4 regions of the Paraburkholderia sp. SUR17 genome follow, and region 4 is predicted to be linked to each of the others. Evidence: predicted binding sites of a transcription regulator. Region 4 holds the regulator's gene; each other region holds the start of a gene.
What was found. Region 4 encodes FNR, which switches genes on or off when oxygen is low (the NO sensors DNR and NnrR bind a similar motif). Its sites were predicted from a motif close to TTGATNNNNATCAA; they were not measured.
Positions count from the first base shown of each region.

Region 1: clpB (ATP-dependent chaperone ClpB) is a predicted target of FNR. The motif match lies at 2,643-2,656, and genes of this name have one in related genera.
Region 2: cyoA (ubiquinol oxidase subunit II) is a predicted target of FNR. The motif match lies at 2,128-2,141, and genes of this name have one in related genera.
Region 3: P2869_RS03045 (hemerythrin domain-containing protein) is a predicted target of FNR. The motif match lies at 2,743-2,756, and genes of this name have one in related genera.

Region 1 covers NZ_CP120508.1:2,038,564-2,043,466, reverse strand. The annotation lists gene glp (gephyrin-like molybdotransferase Glp) at 1-430, shown strand, start outside; gene moaD (molybdopterin converting factor subunit 1) at 477-734, shown strand; gene moaE (molybdopterin synthase catalytic subunit MoaE) at 764-1,237, shown strand; gene P2869_RS08985 (group III truncated hemoglobin) at 1,285-1,851, opposite strand; gene P2869_RS08980 (Rrf2 family transcriptional regulator) at 2,086-2,568, shown strand; gene clpB (ATP-dependent chaperone ClpB) at 2,828-4,903, shown strand, end outside.
Region 2 covers NZ_CP120509.1:2,748,556-2,753,458, forward strand. The annotation lists gene cyoB (cytochrome o ubiquinol oxidase subunit I) at 1-1,088, opposite strand, end outside; gene cyoA (ubiquinol oxidase subunit II) at 1,092-1,982, opposite strand; gene P2869_RS29500 (EAL domain-containing protein) at 2,209-4,173, opposite strand; gene P2869_RS29505 (YfiR family protein) at 4,170-4,703, opposite strand; gene P2869_RS29510 (TonB-dependent receptor) at 4,705-4,903, opposite strand, start outside.
Region 3 covers NZ_CP120508.1:664,558-669,460, forward strand. The annotation lists gene P2869_RS03025 (ATP-binding protein) at 1-338, shown strand, start outside; gene P2869_RS03030 (universal stress protein) at 404-1,354, opposite strand; gene P2869_RS03035 (RcnB family protein) at 1,778-2,161, opposite strand; gene P2869_RS03040 (hypothetical protein) at 2,308-2,442, opposite strand; gene P2869_RS03045 (hemerythrin domain-containing protein) at 2,872-3,453, shown strand; gene adh (aldehyde dehydrogenase) at 3,544-4,903, opposite strand, start outside.
Region 4 covers NZ_CP120509.1:1,630,637-1,635,539, reverse strand. The annotation lists gene P2869_RS24670 (MFS transporter) at 1-476, opposite strand, end outside; gene P2869_RS24665 (VOC family protein) at 712-1,128, opposite strand; gene P2869_RS24660 (AraC family transcriptional regulator) at 1,125-1,682, opposite strand; gene P2869_RS24655 (YkgJ family cysteine cluster protein) at 1,958-2,740, shown strand; gene fnr (fumarate/nitrate reduction transcriptional regulator Fnr) at 2,975-3,781, opposite strand; gene P2869_RS24645 (response regulator transcription factor) at 3,791-4,198, opposite strand; gene P2869_RS24640 (response regulator transcription factor) at 4,596-4,903, opposite strand, start outside.

The DNA of each region.
Region 1 (4,903 bases), on a different replicon from region 4:
GATCGCGATGAAGCCGGGCAAGCCGCTGGCCTTTGGCGCCGTGCGGCGTGGCGAGCGCACTGGGGCGCACGATGAAGCCGGCCACGACGAGGCGTTCTTCATCGGCCTGCCGGGCAATCCTGTCTCGAGCTTCGTCACGTTCCTGTTGTTCGTGCGGCCGTTCGTGCTGCGCCTTGCGGGCGTGAAGCAGGTCGCGCCGCGCGCGCTGTCGCTGCGCGCCGACTTCACGCAGCCGAAGGCCGATCGCCGCAACGAGTTCTTGCGCGCGCGCGTCAATCCGGCGGGCGGTCTCGACCTCTTTGCGAACCAGAGCTCGGCCGTGCTGACGTCGACAGTGTGGGGCGACGGGCTCATCGACAATCCGCCGAATCACGCGATCAGCGCAGGCGAGACGGTGCGCTTCCTGCCATTTTCCGAACTGCTCTACTGATGCGGGCGCCCGGCTTTGTCATGCAGGGCCGGCGCCGCTTGATTACATGAAGATCCAGCTGAAATTTTTCGCGAGCGTGCGTGAGGCGTTGGGCGTCGCGCATGAATCCGTCGAGGTGCCGGACGGCATCGCGACCATCGGCGACGTGCGCGGCTGGCTGCGCGCGCGCGGCGGCGTCTGGGCCGACACGCTCGCCGAAGGGCGCGCGCTACGCATGGCCTGCAACCACGTGATGACGGACGCCGGCACGCGCATTACCGAGGGTTGCGAAGTGGCGTTCTTCCCGCCCGTCACGGGCGGCTGAGCGCGTTGCGCACACTCAGGAGGTACGCCATGACCGTGCGCGTCCAGACCGAAGACTTCGACCTTTCCGCCGAGGTGGCGGCGCTGCGCGCGCAGAATCCGCGCATCGGCGCCGTGGCCTGTTTTGTCGGCACCGTGCGCGACCTCAACGAAGGCAGCGGCGTCGAAGCAATGGAGCTCGAGCACTATCCGGGCATGACCGAAAAAGCGCTCGCCGACATTGTCGATGCGGCTCGTGATCGCTGGCCGGGTGTGGACGTGCTGATCGTTCATCGCGTGGGCAAGCTTTATCCGCTCGACCAGATCGTGCTCGTGGCGACCACTTCCGCGCATCGTGGTGACGCGTTCGCCTCGTGCGAGTTCGTGATGGATTACCTGAAGACCCAGGCGCCGTTCTGGAAGAAGGAAAAGACCGCGGCCGGCGAGCGCTGGGTGGATGCGCGCGAGTCCGACGACGCGGCGCTGGCGCGCTGGGGCATCAAGTCGGGTAACGCGGCGAAGTAGCCGCTGCCGTGCTGCACCATTGAAGCTGTCGCCGCGCGGCGACGTCGTTACGACGCGTCCGCTCCACGTCCAATGATCTTTGCCGGGAAGGGTTCGCCGACTGGGCTATCGCGCCCGGCATCGTGCCCGGCGTGACTGTCGCCGTGAGCCGACCGGCGCGGCGCAACCCGCTCGAGCAGCGCCTGCTGCTCCGGCGGAATCGCGTAGTCCCAGCCGAAGCGGCTCAACTGGAGGCTTTGTGCGATACGCAGTGCGGGCTCCATGAAGCGGACCGCGGCAGCCGGTTCGTAGCGCGCTTCCACGGTATCGAGAAACAGGTAGAGCCACTGGCTGAAGTGCTTCGGCTCGACGCCGGGCAGCGGCTCGTGCGCCTGCTGGACATTGCCGCGATAACCCTTCTCGCCGAGCACGAGACTCGCCCAGAACGTACACATTTTCGGCAAATGGGTGTCCCAGCGGCCGGCGAGCGCGGTGTCGAACACGGGGCCGAGGAGCGGGTCGGCGCGCACGCGGTCGTAGAACGCGTAGACCAGCGCTCGAATATTTTCGGTGGTCGGTTCGGGGTGGCGCGTGGCCGGGGCGGCAGCGCTGGAAAGTGAAGCGGACGGCGTCATGAAGCGTGGTAGTGGTGAGACAGAGGCGCGGTAGCGGCCTTTGTCCGGTCATCGGGAGATATGCCCCATGAATGAGCACAGGCTCCGCAAACAGCGAAACTGAAGGACAATAGCTGACATTGCCCTCAAAAACGAGCATCAACGGCGCATGTTATGGCGCGCCGTCGATTGCCGCAACCCCGAAACGGACAGGGTCTTTTACGCGAAACGCGCGTCGAAGGCCGACTCGTTGCCATGAGACTGACTGACTATACCGACTACTCGCTCCGCGTGATCCTGTACCTGGCGGCCCGCGACGAAGGACTTTCGACCATCCAGGAAATTTCCGACGCCTACGGCGTTTCGAAAAATCATCTGATGAAGGTGGTGCAGCAACTCGGCGAACTGGGCTGGGTGGAGACGGTGCGCGGCCGCAATGGCGGGCTGCGGCTCGCTCCCGCCTCGCGCGCACTCACGGTGGGCGAGATCATCCGCGCCACGGAAACCGACTTTGCGCTGGTGGGCTGCTTTCCGGACAGTAAAGGCGTGCGGCGCGGCTGTGTGATCGATCCTCAATGCCGACTCAAGCACGTGCTCGAAGCCGCGCGTGCCGCGTTCTTCGCCGAGCTCGATCGCCACACGGTGGCCGAACTCATCGAGCCGCCGGGCCAGCTTGCGGCGCTGCTCGGTATTCCGGTTGCCGTACCGATCGTGCAGGCTCCCGCCGGTTCGATCTGAGACGTACCGGCTTCAGACGCTCCCATCGACGTTCCGATTAGCCGGTCCGCCCGGATGCCCGGTTCCGGCACCGTTTGACGCTCGTCAACACCCTCGCGCGCCGCGAGTGCACTGTGTTGCAGACCTTCGGCGCAGGACGGTTCCGCGCGCATCGTTTTTCGCAAAAACGTGCCGCCGCGTGCGAAAGCATGCAAAAAGTGCCTTGAAACCGCCCTGAAGCGCCTCATTTTGGTGACAGTCAGAATTGGAGCGCTCATCAATGAGAATCGACAAACTCACCACCAAGTTCCAGGAAGCCCTGTCGGACGCGCAGAGTCTCGCGGTCGGCCACGACAACCAGTACATCGAACCCGTGCACCTGCTGGCGGCGCTCGTCGCGCAGGAAGACGGTTCGGCGCGCTCGCTGCTCTCGCGTGCGGGCGTGCATGTGCAGGCGCTGCAGACCGCGCTTAACGACGCGATCACGCGGCTGCCGCAGGTGCAGGGCACCGACGGCAACGTGCAGATCGGCCGCGAACTGCTCGGCCTGCTCAATCAGGCCGACAAGGAAGCGCAGAAGCTCAACGACACCTACATCGCGAGCGAGATGTTCCTGCTCGCCGTGGCCGACGACAAGGGCGAGGCGGGCCGCATCGCGCGCCAGCACGGTCTCACGCGCAAGGCGCTCGAAGCCGCGATTGCGGCCGTGCGCGGCGGTGCTCAAGTGCACAGCCAGGATGCCGAGAGCCAGCGTGAAGCCCTGAAGAAGTACACCGTCGACCTGACCGAACGCGCCCGCGCCGGCAAGCTCGATCCCGTGATTGGCCGCGACGACGAGATCCGCCGCTCCATCCAGATCCTGCAGCGCCGCACGAAGAACAATCCGGTGCTGATCGGCGAGCCGGGCGTCGGCAAGACCGCGATCGTGGAAGGGCTCGCCCAGCGCATCGTCAACGGCGAAGTGCCCGAGACGCTCAAGGGCAAGCGCGTGCTCTCGCTCGACATGGCGGCGCTGCTCGCGGGCGCGAAGTACCGCGGCGAGTTCGAAGAGCGCCTGAAGGCCGTGCTCAACGACATCGCGAAAGACGAAGGCCAGACCATCGTCTTCATCGACGAGATCCACACCATGGTGGGCGCGGGCAAAGCCGAAGGCGCGATGGACGCCGGCAACATGCTGAAGCCGGCGCTTTCGCGCGGCGAACTGCACTGCATCGGCGCCACGACGCTCGACGAGTACCGCAAGTACATCGAGAAGGACGCCGCGCTCGAACGCCGCTTCCAGAAGGTGCTCGTCGACGAGCCGACGGTCGAGGCCACCATTGCGATCCTGCGCGGTCTGCAGGAGAAGTACGAGCTGCACCACGGCGTCGAGATTACCGACCCGGCGATCGTCGCGGCCGCGGAGCTTTCGCATCGCTACATCACGGACCGCTTCCTGCCGGACAAGGCGATCGACCTGATCGACGAAGCGGCTTCGAAGATCAAGATGGAAATCGACTCGAAGCCCGAGGAGATGGACCGTCTGGACCGGCGCCTGATCCAGTTGAAGATCGAGCGCGAAGCCGTCAAGAAGGAGAAGGACGAGGCCTCGCAAAAGCGCCTGCAACTGATCGAAGAGGAAATCGAGCGGCTCAACCGCGAATATTCGGACCTCGAAGAAATCTGGACCGCCGAGAAGGCCGCGGTACAGGGCAGCGCGCAACTGAAGGAAGAGATCGAGCGCACGCGTGCCGACATCGCGCGTCTGCAGCGTGAGGGCAAGCTCGAGAAGGTTGCCGAATTGCAGTACGGCAAACTGCCGCAACTCGAGGCGCAACTGAAGCAGGTCACGCAGGCCGAAGCGAAAGAGCAGCAAAACCCGAGCCGCCCGCGTCTGTTGCGCACCCAGGTGGGCGCGGAGGAAATCGCCGAAGTCGTGTCGCGCGCCACGGGCATTCCCGTTTCGCGGATGATGCAGGGCGAGCGCGAAAAGCTGTTGCAGATCGAGGCGAAGCTGCATGAGCGCGTGGTCGGGCAGGACGAGGCGATCACCGCAGTGGCCGATGCCATTCGCCGCTCGCGCGCGGGTCTCGCGGACCCGAACCGGCCGTACGGCTCGTTCCTGTTCCTCGGCCCGACCGGCGTGGGCAAGACCGAGTTGTGCAAGGCGCTGGCTTCGTTCCTGTTCGATTCGGAAGAACATCTCATCCGCATCGACATGAGCGAGTTCATGGAAAAGCACAGCGTCGCACGGCTGATCGGCGCGCCGCCGGGCTATGTGGGCTACGAGGAGGGCGGCTACCTCACGGAAGCGGTGCGCCGCAAACCGTACAGCGTGATCCTGCTCGACGAAATCGAGAAGGCGCATCCGGACGTG
Region 2 (4,903 bases), 1.1 Mb from region 4:
AAGATCTTCACGCCCGTTGGAATCGCGATGATCATCGTCATGATGCCGAAGAACGCGTTCACGTCGGCGCCGGAACCCATCGTGAAGAAGTGGTGCAGCCACACGAGGAACGAGAGCACCATGATCACGCACGTGGCGTACACCATCGTGCGATAGCCGAAGAGCGGCTTCTTCGCGAACGTCGCGATGACTTCCGAGTAGATGCCGAACGCGGGCAGCACGAGGATGTACACCTCGGGGTGGCCCCACGCCCAGATCAGGTTCAGGTACATCATGGCGTTGCCGCCGCCGTCGTTCGTGAAGAAGTGCATGCCGAGGTAGCGGTCCAGACCCAGCAGCGCAAGCGCGACCGTGAGAATCGGGAACGTCGCCATGATCAGCACGTTCGAGCACAGCGCCGTCCATGTGAACACGGGCATCTTCATGAACGTCATGCCGGGTGCGCGCATGCGCACGATCGTCACGAAGAAGTTGATGCCGGTCAGCAGCGTGCCCACACCTGAAAGCTGCAGGCTCCAGATGTAGTAGTCCACGCCCACGCCGGGGCTGAACTGCAATTCCGACAACGGCGGATACGCGAGCCAGCCCGTCTGTGCGAACTCACCGATCACGAGCGAGACGTTGATCAGGATGGCGGCCACCGCCGTCATCCAGAAGCTCAGCGAGTTGATGAACGGGAAGGCCACGTCGCGCGCGCCGATCTGCAGCGGCACGATCAGGTTGAAGAGGCCCACCATCAGCGCCATCGCCATGAAGAAGATCATGATGACGCCGTGCGCCGTGAACACCTGATCGTAGTGATGCGGCGGCAGGTAGCCCGGCGAATGATAGGCGAGCGCCAGTTGCAGACGCATCATCACGGCATCCGCGAAGCCGCGCAGCAGCATGAGCGTGGCCACGATGATGTACATGATGCCGAGCTTCTTGTGGTCCACCGTGGTGATCCACTCGGTCCACAGCCATGTCCATTTTTTGGTGATGGTGAGCGCAGCCAGCACCACGATCACCGCAAGGCCCATGAAGGCGCCTGCACCCATGATGATGGGCTGATCGAACGGGATCGCCTCGAGCGTGAGTTTTCCGAACATGCTTTACCCCTTCGTCCCGCAGGCCTCGTCCTTCGTGTCGAGGACGTGGCCGTTGTTGTACTTCGCGATGATGTTATGGAAGAGCCGCGGATCCACGGACGAGAAGTACTCGACCGGATTCTTCTCCGAAGGCTGCGCGACCGTGCCGTAGGCGTTCATGTCGAGACGCCCCTGCGCGTGCTTCACCTGCTCCACCCACGCGTTGAACTGCTCAGGCGTGGTGGCGAGCGCACGGAACTTCATGTCCGAAAAGCCCTTGCCGCTGAAGTTGGCCGACACGCCCGCGTAGTCGCCCACCTCGTTGGCCACCAGGTGCAGACGCGTCTGCATGCCCGCCATTGCATAGATCTGGCTGCCCAGCCGTGGGATGAAGAACGAGTTCATCACCGAATCCGACGTGATGCGGAAATTCACGGGCGTGTTGACGGGGAAGGCCAGCTGGTTGATCGAGGCGATGCCCAGATCGGGATAGATGAAGAGCCACTTCCAGTCCAGCGCGACCACTTCCACGTTGATCGGCTTCACCGACGATTCGAGCGGCCGGTACGGGTCGAGCTCGTGCGTCGTGCGCCACGTGAGCACGCCGAGGAACAGAATGATGATCGTGGGCACGGTCCAGATGACGACTTCGATGGCCGTGGAATGCGCCCACTTCGGCGCGTAGGTCGCATTGCGGTTCGACGCGCGGTAGCGCCATGCGAACAGCAGCGTGAGCAGAATGACCGGCACAACGACGATGAGCATCGTGAACGTGGCCGTGCTGATGAGAGACTTTTCCGCAGCACCTACGCTGCCTTTGGGATCGAGAACATCGAGATTGCTGCAGCCGGCAAGGCAGGTGCCCACTCCAATTGCAGCGAAGGTCCACGCCCGCTTCAAGATAGCTCTGGCCATCGGATATGCCTGGAATTTTGTATGGTCTGATTGGGTGATCTGGTCGGATCGGCGGGAACGACAGCGGGTGCGCCACACGTTGCGCGTGCGCGAACGCGCCCGTGTCGTAAGCGGCGGATTCTATTGAAACGGGCGGGAAATTACCTTGACGTCCAACAAGAAAACGTCAAGTCTTGCCGATGACAGCAAACAGTAAGCTTGTGTCCGGACAAGAAACTGATGGAATTCAGTTCTGCTGTTCAGGAAGCGGCGGCGTACGATCCGCAGCTTTCGCAACGACTTGCGCTCCCACGCGCAAGTCGCGGCTCGCGCGGTGCGGCGGGTTCGCTCTTTCGCGCACGATGTCGGCCGTGAGCACGTCCAGCCGCACGGGCCTGCCGGTGAGATACCCCTGCACGAGGTCGCAGCCAATGTCGCGCAGCAACGCGAACTGCTCCCACGTCTCCACGCCTTCGGCCACCACTTCGAGGCCGAAGCTGTGCGCCATCGAGATGATGGCCTCCACGATCTCCCTGCCCTCGCGCGGCAGCCCCTTGACGAAGCTGCGGTCAACCTTGAGCTGATCGATGGGCAGCGTGCGCAGATACGAGAGCGACGAATACCCCGTGCCGAAGTCGTCGATCGAAACGCGCACGCCGTTCGACTGGAATTCGCGCAGCAGCCGTACGCTGTCGTCCACGTCGGTCATCAGCATGCTTTCCGTGAGTTCGAGTTCGAGCAGCGACGAATCCAGTCCGCTCGCCTGCAACGCCGAAAACACGTGCTCCGCGAACTGCGGATGCCTGAACTGCCGTGCCGACACGTTCACGGACACTTCGAGCGCCACGCCCGTGTCGCGATTGAGCCGCGCGATGTCGTTGCACGCCGTTTCCAGCACGTGCAGCCCGAGCGTCGCGATCAGGTCGCTCATCTCCGCTACCGCGATGAATTCGGCCGGCGAGATTTCGCCCTCCTGCGGGTGATGCCAGCGCGCGAGTGCCTCGACGCCCGTCATCGCACCGGCGCCGCAGCTGAACTTCGGTTGATAGACCACGTAGAACGCGTCGGTGTTGAGCGCATCGCGCAACTCGCGCTCAAGGCGTGCGCGCCGTTTCGCGGCCTCGGTCATCTCCGGCCGGAACGCAACAGCCTGACCCTTGCCCTGGCTCTTCGCGACGTAAAGCGCCGTGTCCGCGCTGCTCACGAGGTCGGCGAGACGCTGCGCGTCGTCGGGATAGCGGCTGTAGCCCACGCTCGCGCTCACGTGCAGCTCCACGTCCGCCACGCGAAAAGCGCGCCGCGTATGTTCGACCACGCGTACCGCAAGCGAGGCGCTGCGCTGGGGACTGCCGCGGTCCACGGCGAGAATTGCGAACTCGTCGCCGCCGATGCGGCTCACCAGATCGTGACGGCCCACCGCCGCCTTGAGTTCGCGCGCCACCGCGGCGAGCAGTTCGTCGCCTGCGCCGTGCCCCAACGTGTCGTTGACGATCTTGAAGTTGTCGAGATCGACCAGCATCAGCGTGAGCGGCGTGCGCTGCCGCACCGGCACGCCAAGGCGCGTGCCGAGTTCGTCGTAGAACGCGCGGCGATTGGGCAGATGCGTGAGCGGATCCGTATTGGCGAGCCACGCAAGCTGGCTTTCCGCGCTCGACATGCGTTCCTTGAGCCGCCGCATCACGATGCCGGAGGCCGCCACCGATGCGAGGCACACCAGCACGAGCAGCGTCACGTAGCTCGCGAAGCGCGAGAGGATCTGCCCCGTGGAGGCCACCAGCACCACGTCGCCGAAGTGTCCGCTGTTGTACGTGATGGGCGCGCTGACCGTGACCGACCGTAAGCCGAAGGTGCTGCCGTCGCGTTCGGCCGCGATGAAGGGTTGCAGCGTGCGCGGCACCGTCACCTCGGGGCCGTACGAGGCGAACACGTGCGCGTCCTTGTCGAGAATCGCCACGCTGCGGATGTACGGCAGGATACGCAGTGCGCTCAACGTTTCCTGCGCGGCCTGACGGTCGTTGAACATCATGGGTGCAGCGGCGTTCTGCGCAACGATGGCCGCTTGCAGGCGCGCGTTGTCGCGCAGCTCGTGCTCCATCGAGAGGCCCTGGTACAACGCAAGCGCAATCATCGCGATGACGAGCGCCGTGACGACACCGGCGAGTTGCACACGCCAGCTTGAATCCGTGGGACGAACCTCCGGTTGCGTCGTCACTGAACGCTCCTTGCCAGCGAAAGCAGCCTCGAACTCGCCATGAGGTTACGCCGCACAAGCTGGCTGTTGTCGATATCGAACCGCACGTGGTCACCCTCGCGAAACAACAGAATGCCGGGGGCCGCCTGCGCCGCCTCTTCGTCGGTGCCGATCACGAGCACCGGCTGGCGCGCGGCGGCGAGCGAACGCAATGCCCGCGTGGCCGCATCAGCGCCCGAGACTACCACCACGTTGCAGGTGTTCGCACCGCTCTCGCCAGGCTCGATCACCCGCACCACCCACGTCACACCGTTGGCCGCCCGGCCCGAGAGTTTCTGCAACGCGGGGGTAATGCTGGCGCCCGCGCCCACGCAGACCACGACGTGCCCATCGGCGAGCGCACCTGGCGGCCACGTCACGAATACCGTGAAGTTGAAGATGAACGCAGCCTTCAACGCAGCTTCGTCGACCTGGGCGTGGCTCTCCGACCGCCAGAACAACGCGCTCCCGAATACGCAGGCGATCAGCAGGGCTCGGACAGTCTTGCGCATGTCACATCCCGTACACCAGCTTGAACAGGAACGTGCGGCTTTCCTGCGCGATGGCCTGCTGCGTGAACGCCGGTCCGGCCGGATCCGCGTAGCGTTTGTCCGTCACGTTATAGACGGAAAACGACACCGTGCTGTGCGGCACGAGCTTCGACGAGCCGATCGTGACGTTGCCGATGCAATAGCCGCCTGTGCGGCTCGCC
Region 3 (4,903 bases), on a different replicon from region 4:
TCGATGCAGGCGGCGCCACCGTTCGCGGCCACGCGGAAGCCATTGGCCGGGCGCTGCGCAACGTGATCGAGAACGCGCTGGAGCACACGCCGAGAGGAACGGCGGTGGAGGTGGTGAGCGGTCCGGGCCGCTGTTGCTCGGTGCGCGACCACGGGCCTGGTATTCCCGCGGATCAGCGCGCGAGAATTTTTGATCGCTTCTATCGGCTCGACCGCAGCCGTAATGGCGGAGCGGGCCTTGGGCTCGCCATCGCGGCGACGATCATGGAAGCGCACGGCGGCAGGATCGAGGTGGACGACGCGCCCGGTGAGGGCGCGTTGATGCGCCTGCGGTTCTAGCGCCGGTTTGCGTGAGCCGCCATGCGGGCGATGTTCGACACGCTTCGCACGCCGCCGCAAAGCCCTCACGCCTCCTGCGAGTGAACCAGCAGAAGCGGCACGCTGGTGAGCTGCGCCACACGCTGCGCCACGCTGCCGAGCGCCCAGCGCGCCATGCCGCGCCGGCCGTGAGTGCCCATGACCACGAGTTCCGCGTGCCAGTGGTCGGCCGCGCGCACGATGGCGTGGGCGACATCGTCGCCGGCGAGTTCGGTCTTCAGAAGCGCCGTGGTGGCCGACGACGTGGCGCTGCTGAGAATGGGCTCCGCATTGGCCAGCACCGCCTTGCCTTCGTCGATGAACGCGTTTTCGAGCATGTCGATGGGCACGAGGTCGCTCAGGCGCACCGCGCGGTCCACCACGTACACGGCATGCACGTGAGCGTTGCGCGTGGTGAAGCGCATGCCGTAACGCAGCGCCTGCAATGCCACGTGGCTCGCATCGAGCGCAAAGAAGAGGCGTGTGGGCACCTGGCCGGGCTTCACTTCGAAGCGCTCCGGCACGACGAGAATCGGGCACCGCGCGAGTCGCGCAAGCGGCTCGGACACCGTTCCCTCCACCCAGCGCATCACGCCGTGATGCTGGCGCGCGCCCACCACGAGCAGATCCGCCTGCCAGGCGTTCGCTTCGGCCATCAGCGCATCGACCACGCTGCCGCCGTGCTGCGAGAGGTCGATAACCTCGGTTTCGATCGCGGCGTTGCTGGGCGCGAGCAGCGCTTTGGCGTGGCTCAGCGCGTCTGCCGCGTCGCGCCGCAACTCGGCGCGTGCCACGTCGAGCGTGCTGCCGACGAATCCGCCGGTCGGCACGAGCGTGCGCGGGTTCTCCGCCACGCTTACGAGGCGGACCTGGTTCTCGGGCCGCAGCAGGTTTTGCACGTAGGCAAGCGCCTGCTGGGAGGCGGCCGACGCGTCGACGGCGATGAGTACGCGGGTTGGCAGAGCGAAGGGCGTGTCGGTGGAGGTGGCGGCATTCACGGTGGGTGTCCTGCGGAAGGTTGAAGGGAGCGTGTAAGCGATTCTGTAATCCACCCGCCTGCCGTTTCTTGACCACGATCAAGCGCCCTTGGTAACGCGGCCGACCGTGGGGGCGGACATCTCCCGCTTACCTGCCCCTCATGCACGGCTCACATCCGCGCGGCTTGCGCGAGGTGTTCTCGTTGTCGGGTGGGGAGGGGCGCGTTGCCTGCACGGCGGCCGGGAAGGCGCGGTCGCGTACGCGAGCGTGTCGGCGTGCGACAGATACGTTGGGTACGAAGCGGAAGGGATGAGGCGCCTTCGTGCGAGGCCGCCTCGTGCCGCGCAGGCGACGTGAGCGGGAGTGGGGGAACAGAAGGGGATGTCGACTGGTCGGGCGTGTCGAATCAGGGCTCGGGACCCGCGGCCCTGATTCGTTGCGCTCTAGGGCCCCACGCGCAGCACGATGCCGGAGGAGATCTGCACCAGCAGGTAATCGCCACCCACGCCGATCCACGTGTAACCGCGCGGCGGCGGCCCGAGACGGTAGGCGCGCCAGTCGTCGATGACGTACTGGCGGTCGCGGTATTCGGGCGGCAGGCGATCGCCTTTGCGCCAGTGGCCCGGCGCGTAGGCGGACGCGCCCGGACCCTCGGGGCTGTGGCCCGGCGGCATGCGCTCGGGGCCATGCCCCCGGCCGTGACCCTGCTCGCCTTTGCCGTGATCGCCTCTTCCGTGGTCGTCGTGCGGCGGTTGCGCGCTGACGGCCGACGCAGCCAGCATGCCGGTGACGATCAGCGACCCGAGAAACACGCGCGATTTCTTCATGGCTTTCTCCTGTGCGGGGTGGTGATTGCCGGAGTGGCAGAGGCAGGCTAGCACCCGATGCGCCATTGCGCCATCGAACGAGTCAGTGCGGGGTCAGTGCGACCCGCCGCGCATGGACTGCCGCTATCGTCGACAAGCGGCTGCGCTCAAGGGCGCAGCAGATCGAGCCCGGCAAACACGATGACGCCGCTTAGTGCCATGAAGGGCACCGAGTGCCGGCCCAGATAGAGCGTGGCTGCCGCCAGCCAGCTCGCAACGAAAAACGCTCCGATTCGCTTCATGTCGTGTGCGCGCCGTGAAAGGCGCGTTCCCGATAGTGATTGAGGGTGCCGGCGATGCCGATTGTGCGAGGACTTCGCCGCCGTGTGTGGTCCGGCGTTTGCCGTGCTTGCCGGCTCACTCGCGAGGCGCCGTGTGCCGGGGGCTCCCGCGCTGCAGACCGCGTGATGGCGATCGCCCGCCGGAAAAATGCAAATTATAGGGTTTTCCCTTGGCCGACGACGGGCGTGCCGCCAGGCCAGGGACACGGAGCGGCTCATCGGCGTGCGTGGAAGTGTCTCGTGCAACGCCCCGTGTGCGGATTGATTGCGGTCAAGGCTGGCTTTCGTGGCGGCACGATACTTTTTAAAGGACGTCAGTCGGTTTGCTGCGGGCCGTCCGTCGTCCGCGAATTGCCACGAATTGCCGCGATTGCCGCGAGGAGAAACATCATGGTGCCGTCCGCCATGCATACGGCCGTGCAGGCCATCATCAGGGAACACCAGCAGCTCGCCGTGGTGGTCGGTGGCATGCAGCGTTTCATCGAGCTTGTCGATGCCCACGCGCAAACGCCCGACGCCATCGTGTTCCGCGCGATGCTTTACTACATTCGCGAATATCCCGAGCAGATCCATCACCCGAAGGAAGACTGCTATCTGTTCGCGCGGCTGCGCATGCGCACGGCGGATCTCGACGAGATCATCGAGGAACTGGAGCACCAGCACGCGCAAGGCGAAGCGAAGGTGCGCGAACTGGAGCGCGTGTTCACGCGCTACGAACTCGCGGACGAGGCGGCCTTCGCGGCACTGCGCGACAGCGTCTACGAATACGCGCGGTTCTTCGCGGAACACCGCCGCCTCGAAGAAGAACTGATCCTGCCGGCCGCGCTGCGTTTCCTGACCCGCGAAGACTGGATCGAGGTTGACGCCGCGTTCGGCGCCAATCGCGACCCATTCGAAGGCATGAAGACGGAGAGCGACCTCGACCACCTGTTCGAGATGGTGGTGAAGGCTATTCCCGATCTTGGCGGCTGAAGGGCTGCGTCTGCACGTATGGAGCCGCGGCGTGCGGCGTGCGTTTCTTCCGCCCGCCGCCCGTCTTTCACCAACGCATCAAGCCACCGATCAGAAGAACCCCAGCGGCTGCTCGCTGTAGCTCACCAGCAGGTTCTTGGTCTGCTGGTAGTGGTCGAGCATCATCTTGTGCGTCTCGCGGCCGATACCCGACTGCTTGTAGCCGCCGAATGCCGCATGCGCCGGATACGCGTGGTAGCAGTTCGTCCACACGCGGCCCGCCTGGATCGCGCGGCCGAAGCGGTACGCACGCGTGCCGTCGCGCGTCCACACGCCGGCGCCCAGGCCGTACAGCGTGTCGTTGGCAATCTCCAGCGCTTCTTCCTCGGTCTTGAACGTCGTGACGGACACCACCGGCCCGAAGATCTCTTCCTGGAAGATGCGCATGCGGTTGTGGCCGCGGAACACCGTGGGCTTCACGTAGTAGCCCTTCGAGAGTTCGCCCGCGAGCACGTTGCGCTCGCCGCCCGTGAGGCACTGCGCGCCTTCCTGACGGCCCAGGTCGATGTACGAGAGGATCTTTTCCAGCTGCTCCTGCGAGGCCTGCGCGCCGATCATCGTCTTCGGGTCCAGCGGGTGGCCCTGCTGCACGGCGGCCACGCGCTTGAGCGCACGTTCCATGAAGCGGTCGTAGATCTTCTCGTCGATCAGCACGCGCGACGGGCACGTGCAGACCTCGCCCTGGTTCAGCGCGAACATCGCGAAGCCTTCCAGTGCCTTGTCGAAGTAGCCGTCGTCGCGGTCCATCACGTCGGCGAAGAAGATGTTCGGGCTCTTGCCGCCCAGCTCGAGCGTCACCGGAATGATGTTCTCGCTCGCGTACTGCATGATCAGGCGGCCCGTGGTGGTCTCGCCCGTGAAGGCGACCTTCGCGATGCGCTTGCTGGTGGCAAGCGGCTTGCCCGCTTCCAGGCCAAAGCCGTTCACGACGTTGAGCGTGCCCTTGGGCAGGATGTCCTGGATGAGTTCCATGAGGACCAGGATGGAAGCGGGCGTCTGCTCGGCGGGCTTGAGCACGATGCAGTTGCCGGCGGCGAGCGCCGGGGCGATCTTCCAGGCGGCCATCAGGATCGGGAAGTTCCACGGAATGATCTGGCCGACCACGCCGAGGGGCTCGTGGAAGTGATAGGCGACGGTGTCGTGATCGACCTCGCACACGGAGCCTTCCTGGGCGCGGATGCAGCCGGCGAAGTAGCGGAAGTGGTCGATGGCGAGCGGGATGTCGGCGGCCAGGGTTTCGCGCAGGGGCTTGCCGTTGTCGATGGTTTCGGCCACGGCGAGGCGCTGCAGGTTGGCTTCCATGCGGTCGGCGATGCGGTTGAGCACGCTCGCGCGCTCGGCGGGCGAGGCTTTGCCCCAGGCGTCCTTGGCGCGGTGCGCGGCATCGAGCGCGAGTTCGACGTCTTCGGCG
Region 4 (4,903 bases):
GCCACCGCCACGCCACCGGCGAGACCGGCCAGGTTGACGGCTGCGGCGAGCCGGCTCGCTGGCGCCTTGTCTTTGGCCGAGTGCAGGTCGGCGATCCACGCGGTTGCCGTCGCCGCGCCCACGCCGATGGCGAGGCCGCTCGCGGCCCGCGCGATGAAAAGCAGCGCGGGATGGATGGCCAGCAGGAACAGCAGCGCACTCGTGCCGCCCACGGCGAGCACCAGCAGGCTCACGGGCCGCCGGCCGGCCTGGTCGGACACGCGTCCCATTGCGAGCAGCGCGCCCAGATTGCCCACCACATACGTCGCATAGACGAGCGTGATGGTCAGGTCGGACAAGCCGAACGCGCGCTGATAAAGCGGGTAGAGCGGCGTGACGAGGGTACTGCCGGCATAGAGCGTGCCGAGCAGCACGGCGGCCGCGACGAGCGATGCGTGACCGGTCAGCGCCGCGGGCTGCGAGAGGCGTGCGTGCATGGCGTCCTCCGCGGTGTAGATACCCCGACGAAGGCAGCAAGGCCTGTTCCGCCGCGGCGCGTCAGGCCTGTAGCTGGCGCGGTATGGCCCCGTGGGCGGGCGGTATGGCCCGGCATGGCCCGGCGGGGCCTGGCGCCTGGCTTGGCGCAGCGCCACGCGGCGTGGCGTGGCCTGGTCCGGCCCGGCCCGGCCCGGCCCGGCCCGGCACTGCGGGCCACATCGGCACGGCCCGCGCTCAGACGGTGCTTTTTGCCGCCTGAATTATCTTCCAGCCGTTGCCGGCGGGGTCGCGAAAGCCGGCGTCCACGCTGCCGAAGCGGTCCACCGGTTCCTGGGTGAACTCCACGCCGCGGGCTTTGAGTTGCGTGTAGCTGGCCCGGCAGTCGTCGACGGAAAGCACGAGCGGCGGCATGGCGCCCTTGGCCACCATGGCGAGCAAGGTTTGCGCGGTGGCGGCGTCGTGGATGGGCGGCCCAGGCAGAAACAGACCCAGCTGGAACGACGGCTGGTCAGGGTGCTGCACCGTGAGCCAGCGGTACGGGCCGTTGCTTACGTCCGTATGCACGCGAAAGCCGAGTTTGTCGACGTAGAACGCGAGCGCTTCGTCCTGGTTGTCGACGTAAAGGCCCACCACGTTGATGCCCTGATTCATGACGCCTCCTCCTCCTGGGTAGATGGCGCGAATGTAGCGCCGGCCGCGCGGCGGCGCTTCTCCAAAACTGCGATGGTGAGGTCGGGACGCTGCGCGGCCTTCAGCACGCAGGCGGGGATGCGCTCCAGTTCGCGCGTGCTGGCCGGCTCCGTGCGTGTCGCGGCGCGCAGGGTGCCGGGGCTTTGGCCCGTGACATCGCGAAACACGCGTCCGAACGTGCCGAGGCTCTCCCAGCCCGTGGCGAAGGCGATCTCGGTGACGCTCAGTTCGGTGTCGCGCAGCAGGGCGATGGCCTGCTCGATGCGACGCGTGAGCAGATAGCGGTGCGGCGGCACGCCGAAGGCACGCTTGAACGAGCGCGCGAAGTGGGCCTCGGAGACGCCGCTGACCTGCGCAAGACGCCCGACGGGCCAGGCCTCGTGCGAGGCGGCGTCCATGCGGTCTTTGGCGCGCAGCAGGCGGCGGAGCAGGGCGGGGTCTTCGAGGGCGCCGTCGGTTGCCGAAGCAGGACACAAAGCAGGCGAGGCGGCACGACGGTCTGATCGGGCGGGCATGCGTCTTCGGACAGTGAGTGGGCTGGCGGGATGCCGTAGTTTAGGCTGCATCGTGTGGCAGGAGTGAAGGTGGCAGGGGCCGCCGAAGCTGGCCGGGCCTCAGGCCCTATGCTGCGCGGCACCAGACAGCACCAGTTGTCCCCAGATCAGCCCCAGCCGAATGGCAGCAGTCTGGCGTTTTGCCCGGCCTTGTCCTGCCGGCAGCGCGATCCCGCCACACGTAGTACGCTTCGCGCCAGAGCCCTGCCCGCCTGTCATTCCCGAATTGGACCGCCATGCCCTCACATTTCTCCTGCACGATGTGCGGCCGCTGCTGCCGGGATCTGCGTCTTCCGTTGAGCCTTGCCGAAGCGGCGGGCTGGCTGCGCGACGGCGGAGAAACGCAGTTGCTCTGCGACGCGATTCCGTGGCCCGTCGAGCCGGCCGCCGACGATCGCCTCGCGGCCTACAAGTTCAGGCGTTCCTTCCCGGCGATGAGCGGCACGCTGCCGTTACGCGTAATCGTGACCGTCGTGGCCGCGTTCGACGGGCCGTGCCCGCATTTGCAAGCCGACCTGCGCTGCGGTGCGTACGATCGCCGGCCGCGCGTGTGTCGCATTTATCCGGCGGAGATCAATCCGTTCATCGAGCTTCAGCCGGCCGCCAAACTGTGTCCGCCCGAGGCATGGGATGAACGTCATCCCGTGCTCGAAGTGGCGGGGCGTTATGCGGACCCGTCGCTCGTGGCGACTATCGAGGCTTTCCGCGAGGCCGATATCCACGACGTCGGAGCCAAACGCAAACTCTGCGACGTGCTGGGCGTGCGCACGGCGGCGTTGGCGAACGAGGGCTTTGTGGTGATCGCGCCGGGGCGCGAGCCGATGGCGAATGCAATCGCTGCGGCAATGCGCGAGGACGAAGTCGTTGGCGAAGATGCGAACCCGGCATCGTGGATCTTGATTTCGAACCGTCGCAGCACACGTGACACGTTGGCTTCCGTCGATGCAGAGGCACGCGCACCGGACGCCTTGCCCGACCTGCACGAATACCTCGGGTTTCACGCGGCAAGCGGCGAGTGATTGGGCGGGGGTGATGGTGGCCGGCGATACGGCGCATCGCGCAAATCGCGGCCGACAAAATCAAACAGCCCAAAAAAAAGACGGCGCATTGCTGCGCCGTCAAAGCACACACCTCTTTCGAGGCACTTGCACCCACTCATTCGCCGGAACCATCCGGCTAACCTTACGTCCTCAACATTGGCCGCACTGTCATGCGCGGCCAACAGACATGCTGCGTACTGCCGCGTGCAACGCTCACACGCGGGCCAGTCCTTCCATATTCGTGATGCGGATCTGCTTGCCGTGCGTATCGACGAGCTTCTCGCGCTGGAACTTCGAGAACATCCGGCTGACCGTTTCGAGCTTCATGCCCAGGTAGCAGCCAATTTCTTCGCGCGTCATGCGCAGGTGGAATTCGGAGGCCGAGTAGCCACGCGACTTGAAGCGGCTCGACAGATTCAGCAGGAACGTGGCGAGGCGTTGCTCCGCGCTCATCGTGCCCAGCAGCATCATGAGGCCCGACTCGCGGACGATCTCGCCGCTCATCATCTGGTGCACGTGATGCTGCATCGACTTCACTTCGCGGCACACCACTTCGAGCAGGCCGAAGGGAATGATGCAGACCTGGCTGTCTTCCAGCGCGACGGCGTCGCAGCTGTGGCGGCCCGCGTAGACACCGTCGAGGCCCATCGCATCGCCGGCAATCTGGAAGCCCGTGACCTGCTCGCGGCCATCGCGATGAATCACCACGGTCTTGAACGAACCGACGCGCACCGCGTAGATGCTCTGGAACGCATCGTTGCCGCGATACAGCGCTTCGCCGCGGCGCACGTTGCGCGTGGTGCAGATGATCGAGTCGAGCCGTTCGAGCTCCGCCGTGGTCAGGCTGGGCGGCAGGCAGATGGCGCGCATCGAGCAGGTGGAGCAGCGCGTCACGGCGCGCTTGGCGGTGTCGGCACGCGTATCGGCCGGTGCGTCGACAGGGGCAATCGGGTACGTCTGATAGCCGGTGTGGGGCGAGCCAGACGAAACAGCTACGTCGCAGGCGGTACTCGAATACATGTCAATCTCCTAGGCGACAGCACGCGTGCGATGCGTGCGGGCAATTGCTTCAACGGCGCTGCGGGCTTCTTCGAATTCGGCTGTCTTGTCGAAGAAGTACTGCGCTCCCGCCGCGAGGCTTGCTTCGCGAAATGCCGGACCTGCGTGATTCGTCAACATCATCGTGACCACAGGCTGGTTCGCTGCGGTAACGGCTTCAATCAGTTGGAGGCCGTTGCCTTGCGCGAGCCGTAGATCGGCGATCACGAGATCCGGGCAGGATGTTGCAATTCCTTCGAGCGCGGCGGATACGTCTTCCGCTTCTCCCACCACGCACACTCCGTCGATCCTGCCGAGCGAGAGCGAGATTCTTCGTCTCACCGGTACCGAGTCTTCCGCGAGGAAGACTTTCAGCTTGGCGGACCGTTCTGATTTCATGGGTGCAAGTATGGTCTGCGATTCACGGAATTTAAATCGGCGACGGTTGAACTTTCAGTAGGGCGGAAGGAATGCGTGTAGGTCGATTCCTACAGCGGGCGGGGTGTTTGCCGGGCGGCCGGTGTGCCCTGTGAGGCCTTGAATGCGGCGATATGCCGCCGTTCGGCTGGCTCGCGCTTTACTGCGCTTCATGCGCGATTCATCAGCGCTTTGGTCGATCTTTTTAGTCGGTCTTTCTAGTCGGTCTTTTAATCAGCGCTTTTATGAGCGCCTTGAGGAGCGTTGCGCAGGCGAGCGTGAAACGAACCGGAACAGGTTGCCCGCGCAACGGCAGGAGAGTGGGCAGCAGAACGCAAAGCGACGACGCAGGGCATACCTTCGCGCCTTGCGGTTTTCGTCAGACTTCGTCGTTGTCGTCGAACAGCTTGTGCCGCATCGCATAGCGCACCAGCGCGGCTTCGTGCGGCATCTGCATCTTTTCGAGAATGCGCGTTTTATAGGTGCTCACGGTCTTCGCGCTCACGCATAGCTCCTGCGCGATTTCGGAGATGCTCTGGCCCGCCGCGATGCGGCGGAACACGTCGAACTCGCGGTCGGAGAGGCGCTGGTGCGGCAGCGTGTCCGCGGGCTCGTTGAGGCTCTGCGCGAAGCGCTCGGCCATGGCGAGGCTCACGTAGACACCGCCCGCGGCCACCTTCGTCACCG